2 regions of the Agrobacterium tumefaciens genome follow, and region 1 is predicted to be linked to the other one. Evidence: riboswitches for the same ligand, from Rfam matches in the RefSeq annotation. Region 1 holds a riboswitch; the other holds the start of a gene.

Region 1 (3,208 bases):
GCTCCTCACCCACCGCCCATGGACGGTCGTAATAATGATTGACGCGGCTACCGACAGCCTGCACCTGCAGGCGCATCGGCTTGGCGGAAACCTCGATGAAACCCTTGATACGCAAAACATTTTCCGCAGCCGCCGTCTCGGCGATGCGGGCCGCCAGCGCTTCCGGATCGCTCACGGCCGGCAGGTCGATGACGAAGCTGTCGAAATCGTCGTGTTCATGGTCAAACGCGCCATCATGATGCGTGCGGCGGTTTTCAATATCCTCTTCCACCGCAAGACCCAGGCCGATCAGCACGGCAGGGTCGATGGCGCCATTCGAAGCGACGACGATCTTCGCCGCCTTCGGCAGATGCTCAAGGATATGGGCCTTCGCCTTGTCGAGACCGGCATCATCGAGAAGATCGGCCTTGGTCAACACGATAAGATCGGCGCAGGCGACCTGATCCTCGAAAACTTCCTCCACCGGATCATCGTGGTCGAGCGCCTCGTCATTGGCCCGCTGGGCGGCAAGCGCTTCCATGTCGTGGGCGACCTGTCCTTCGGCAAGGGCGGCGCCATCCACCACGGCCACCACTGCATCCACCGTCACGCGGCTCTTGATCGCCGGCCACTGGAAGGCCTGCACCAGCGGCTTCGGCAGGGCGAGGCCGGACGTTTCGATGAGGATATGCTCCACCTTCGGCTGGCGGCTCAAAATCTGTTCGATAGCGGGTTGGAAATCATCCGCCACCGTGCAGCAGATGCAGCCATTGGCCAGTTCGACGATGTTTTCTTCCGGGCAGCTTTCAATGCCGCAGCCCTTCAGGATTTCCCCATCGATGCCGATATCGCCGAATTCATTGACAATGATGGCGAGCCGCTTGCCATCCAGCTTTTCGAGAAGGCCGCGCAGCAGCGTGGTTTTTCCAGCCCCCAGAAAGCCGGTAACGATGGTGCAGGGAACGCGGTCCAGAAGGGTGCTCATGATCTCTCCTCGGTAAAATCGAATGGGGGAATGCGCGCCACCATGCCGCGCTTCAATGGTTCGGGGCGGCCGCGCCAGGGCATCAGGCCGTCTGCGGAGGCGGCCAGCATATGCGCGCCTGTCAGCAGGTCTTCCGCGTCATCGGGCTTCAGCCCGCCAAACACATAGGACCAGCCGTCGGCACCGCGAAGCACGGCGCTGAGGCCGCGCTTACAATTGGCAAGGCAATTGACGGAACGAACGACGACGCCGGATTCTTCCGCCTTTGCGATAACGGCATCAGCGAGACGCGAACCGGCGCGCGGTTCGGCATTGGGATCGGCTTCATCGCGACAGCTTCGACAAACGAAGACGACAACACCAGACGCCGTGTTAGCCTGCGTGTTTCCGCCTGCACATGGAGATGTCGCTGAAATATCCAAACCGTTTCGCTTCCCGCGCCTTTAAAAATCGTCGGGGTGCGGATATCGAAAACGGCGTGCGCAGATGCGCAAACCCAATGTTCGATCTGACCGACTAACCGGAGCACCCCGCCCGGCAGACGTTTTTTTCTGAAACGGCAGGTCTCCTGGCTTGCGGCTTCAAAACACCCGGACACCGCCTTCCCGAACCCATCTTGGAGGTCCAGTGGCTTTACGGTGCGGGCTTACCGCTTACAGTTGCGGGGGCAGCCACGGAATGACCCATTGTCCGGGTGGAACCGTGTTCCCTCTTAGCTTTTCCCGTTGCCGGGAAAAGACCGTCAGTCCGATACCATTAGGCTGAACGGGGGTGAGGGTCAATGCCGTGGCATGCCCCTCATACATTGCCGGGTGCGGCAAATTGGGTATAGTCGCCGCTCCGAATGGCAGGGGCATCCGGTCCCGCACCGCAGGATGAGAAGGAAAACGCGATGACACGCGACATCAGCGACAACGAAGCCGAACGTCACCGGCAGAAAATGGTCAACCGCAAGACGGCTCAGGATGCCGAAGTTGCGGCAAAGACCATCGAAAAAGGTCTGCTGATGATCAATACTGGCCCGGGCAAAGGCAAGTCCACGGCCGCCTTCGGTCTTGCCCTGCGGATGCTCGGCACCGGGCGGCGGGTCGGCGTAGTGCAGTTCATCAAGGGCGCATGGTCGACGGGCGAACAGCAGGCGTTGACGCTTTTCGGCGACAGTGTTGTCTGGCGCACCATGGGCGAGGGTTTCACGTGGGACACGCAGGATCTGAAACGCGATGTTGCCGCAGCCACAAAAGCCTGGGAAGAAGCCAAGGCCCTGATGGCCGATGAAACGATCGGCCTCCTGATCCTTGATGAACTGAACATTGCGCTGCGTTACGACTATCTGCCGCTGGAAGAGATTGTTGAAACCCTGTCCAGCCGCAGACCTGATCTGCATGTCGTCGTCACCGGCCGCAACGCCAAGCAACCGCTGATCGAGGCGGCCGACATGGTAACGGAAATGACGCTGGTGAAACACCACTTCAAGGCGGGTGTGAAGGCGCAGGCGGGGATAGAATTCTGACATGACTGCGCGGGTGCTGATGTTTCAGGGAACCGGCTCGGATGTCGGCAAATCGCTGATGGTGGCCGGCCTTGCCCGTGCATTCACCCGGCGCGGCCTGTCGGTAATGCCGTTCAAACCGCAGAACATGTCGAACAATGCGGCGGTGACCGCCGATGGCGGCGAGATCGGCCGCGCCCAGGCGCTGCAGGCGCGGGCGGCGGGCGTGCCGCTATCCGTCCACATGAACCCGGTATTGCTTAAACCCCAAAGCGAAACCGGTGCACAGGTGGTGGTGCAGGGCAAGATCGTCGGCAATGCCAAGGCCGCCGATTATCAGCACATGAAGGCGGGACTGATGCCGCGCGTGCTGGAAAGCTTCGATCGCCTGAAACAGCAGGCCGATCTGGTACTGGTGGAAGGGGCGGGCAGCGCGTCTGAAATCAACCTGCGCGCCAATGACATCGCCAATATGGGTTTCGCCCGCGCGGCCGGTGCACCGGTGATCCTGATCGGCGATATCGACCGGGGCGGCGTCATCGCCAGCCTCGTCGGCACCAAGGCAGTGCTTGAGCTGGACGATGCGGCAATGATCGAAGGTTTCATCGTCAACCGCTTCCGCGGCGATCCGGCGCTGTTTTCCGATGGCATGCGGATGATCGCGGAAAAGACCGGCTGGGCCTCCATCGGGCTTCTGCCGCATTTTTCCGATGCCGCGAAACTGCCGGCAGAAGATGCTCTCGGTGTTTCCGGCC
Region 2 (3,208 bases), 1.3 Mb from region 1:
AGAAATGAGCGGCACACGCTCGGTCCACAATGAGGATAAACAGACGGCGCGGACACGCCGCGCCGCCGATTCATCTCAAATAACCTGCCCCACATCGATGCGGTTGCCGTCAGGGTCTTCAAAGACAAAGGCGCGCAGGCCATAATCCTTGTCCTGCAGGCCCTTGATGATGCGCAACCCGTGGCTCTTGCAGAGCGCGTGCAGCGCATCGACATCGCTGACCATCATATGCGCCACGTTGAAGGGCGCTGCCTTATGGGTGGGCTGCAATGTCAGGTGCAGTTCGGCATTGCCCTGTTTGAGGATCATGAAACCGACGGGGTTGCCGTTTTCGAAGGTTTTTGTGAAGCCCAGCACACCGACATAAAAATCATGGGCCTTTTCGATATTTCTGACAGGAAGCATTGCGGCGATCCGCCCGAAGCGGATGCCGTGATCGGCGATGGTATTCATCGCGGAACCTCGGATCTGGGAGAAACGGGGAGGGTTACGGGCGGTGCCGGAACGCTGGCGTTTTTTCCGATTTGAATTTGCAGGACGGTGCCTGCGGTCATAGGATCATAATCACCATGGCGGCGAAAGCAAACGGAATGTCTGCACCAGCCAAGGGTCCGATCCAGACTATCGACAGCCCGGGAGGCAGCATGCGCAGTTCCATCGAAATCTTCAACATCCGCACCCGGCAGATGCGGGCGGTGTGGCAGACGCCGGAATTGTTCGAAGCGCCGAACTGGTCGCCGGATGGCAAATATCTGCTGTTGAACAGCGAGGGGTTGCTCTATCGCCTGTCCCCATTCGGTGACTCCTCACCGGAGAAGGTCGATACCGGCTTTGCGACGCAATGCAACAACGACCACGGCATTTCGCCTGACGGTTCGCTCTATGCCATTTCCGACAAGGTGGAATTCGGCAAGAGCGCCATCTATCTTTTGCCATCGACGGGCGGCACGCCGAAGCTGATGACGAAGAACCTTCCCTCCTACTGGCACGGCTGGGCGCCGGACGGGAAGAGTTTCGCCTATTGCGGCATTCGCGATCAGGTCTTCGACATCTATTCCATGGATATTGAGAGCGGCGTCGAAACACGCCTTACCCATGGCGAGGGCCGCAATGACGGGCCGGATTATTCGCCTGACGGTGGGTGGGTCTATTTCAATTCCAGCCGCACGGGGCTGATGCAGATCTGGCGGGTGCGGGTGGACGGTTCCGCCGTCGAGCGCATTACCGACAGTTCCTATGGTGACTGGTTTCCACATCCGTCTCCCAAAGGTGACAAGGTGGTGTTTGTCTCCTATGGCGGCGATGTCTTCGACCATCCGCGTGATCTTGATGTGCGGGTGCGGCTGATGGATATGGATGGCGGCAATGTTGAAACGCTGTTTGAGCTTTTCGGCGGGCAGGGGACGATGAACTCGCCCAACTGGTCGCCTGACGGGGATGAATTCGCTTATGTGCGCTATTTCCCTGTGGAATGATGCGATTTGGTTTTCGTTGAGGTCACATTGCCGCACCGCCCTTACGATACTTGCATTCGCAAGTCCTCTTGATCATAAGTTTTCTCGTCAGGTGCCCGCCCTTGCGGCGGGAGAATCGGGAATTCGGTGAAAAACCGGAACGTGCCCAGCGCTGTGAGGCGGATGCCCTTTTCATAAGCCACTGAAGTTATTCGGGAAGGCGAAAGGGGCGGATGAAGTCGAGTCAGAAGACCGGCCTGGCAGGATAGACCGAACCGCGCGGACGGCGGCAGGTTGCTGAAGAGGCGCGTTGTGCGCGCGAAACCGGTATGGTTTCGGCAGCGGCGCGCCCGCATTGTTGGGGTTAAACGATGCCGACCGATCCGTCCGCTGGCGATCCATTGCAAGCCAGCCCATTCGACCACGCGCTTTCGCCCGCCCGCCCGTTTTCCGGTGCGGAACGCGAGGCGATTTACCGCGCCATCGAGACGCGCCGCGATGTGCGTGACCAGTTCCTGCCCGATCCGCTGCCGGACGAACTTGTCGAGCGTCTGTTAAAAGCGGCGCATTCGGCTCCCTCGGTCGGTTTCATGCAGCCGTGGAATTTCACGCTCGTCACTGATGCTGCCATCCGTCAGGCGGCCTTTGTGGCCTTCAGCCGCGCCAATGAAGAGGCAGCGGCGATGTTTACGGGCGAGCAGCAGGCGCTTTATCGCAGTCTCAAGCTCGAAGGCATCCGCAAGGCGCCGCTCAGCATCTGCGTCACCTGCGATCCCACACGCGGTGGCAAGGTGGTGCTGGGCCGCACCCATAATCCGCGCACGGATGTCTATTCCACCGTCTGCGCCATCCAGAACCTCTGGCTCGCGGCGCGTGCCGAAGGCGTCGGCGTCGGCTGGGTCAGTATTTTCCACGATAGCGACATTCGCACCATCCTCGGTATTCCCGACCATATTGAAATCGTCGCCTGGCTCTGCCTCGGCCGTGTCGATACGCTCTACAACGAGCCGGAACTGGCGGTGAAAGGCTGGCGGCAGCGCGTGCCGCTGGAGGAGCTGGTGTTTCGTAACCGCTGGGGCGGTTGACCGGCGACATCCACTCCTCCCGGCCGAAGCCGGGAAGGGTGGTGGCGACCGTCTCTTCAAACGACGGTGCAGTTAAAAAGATTGAGGATGGGATGAATGGGGCTGGCGAGGCTGATCGCGCCGCTTGCGCCCCAGAACAATCCGACGACATTGTTGCCGGCGGTGTCGATGACAGCGCTGCCGCTATCGCCCGGCTGGCTGAAGACCTCGCCGGCGCGGCGCGGCGATATGCCGATCTGGTTGCGCATATTCGGCTGCTGCACGTCGTAAAAGCCGGAAACGACGCCATTGGTGATATTGCTGGTCACGCCCGATTTCGTAACATTCATGTTGAGCGCCGCAACGGCCGCCCCCACCGGCGAGGGGAGGTTGTAGATTGCGCCGATGGTGGCGAGCCGGCCATTCGCCGGGCTGGCGACGGCCGCATCGACGCCATAGGTCGTTCCCTGATAGACGATGTTGCCTTTCTGGAAAGCGACGATATTGGCGGCAAGATCGCCAAACCAGGTGCGCGCCGGCTGCGACACGTCATCGCCGACCTGGGCATTGTCCCGGCAGATGACATGCTCGTTGCTCATGATCAGCGGCGTTCCGTTGGCGGCCCGCACGACCAGCCCGATGGTGCCGACGGTATCCGTCCAGGACCAGTAATCCGGGCTGCCGCTGATG

Evidence for each region. Region 1 has a riboswitch for cobalamin ahead of CFBP6623_RS13485 (DUF1636 family protein). Riboswitches for the same ligand answer to the same signal wherever they lie in the genome.
Region 2: another riboswitch for cobalamin. It lies ahead of bluB (5,6-dimethylbenzimidazole synthase); the one in region 1 lies ahead of CFBP6623_RS13485 (DUF1636 family protein).

Annotation. Positions count from the first base shown of each region.
Region 1 covers NZ_CP039903.1:2,701,337-2,704,544, forward strand. The annotation lists gene cobW (cobalamin biosynthesis protein CobW) at 1-964, opposite strand, end outside; gene CFBP6623_RS13485 (DUF1636 family protein) at 961-1,386, opposite strand; cobalamin riboswitch at 1,506-1,723, opposite strand; gene cobO (cob(I)yrinic acid a,c-diamide adenosyltransferase) at 1,857-2,474, shown strand; gene CFBP6623_RS13495 (cobyric acid synthase) at 2,476-3,208, shown strand, end outside.
Region 2 covers NZ_CP039903.1:1,403,909-1,407,116, reverse strand. The annotation lists gene CFBP6623_RS07035 (glyoxalase superfamily protein) at 76-453, opposite strand; gene CFBP6623_RS07030 (TolB family protein) at 645-1,475, shown strand; cobalamin riboswitch at 1,548-1,729, shown strand; gene bluB (5,6-dimethylbenzimidazole synthase) at 1,826-2,539, shown strand; gene CFBP6623_RS07020 (hypothetical protein) at 2,596-3,208, opposite strand, start outside.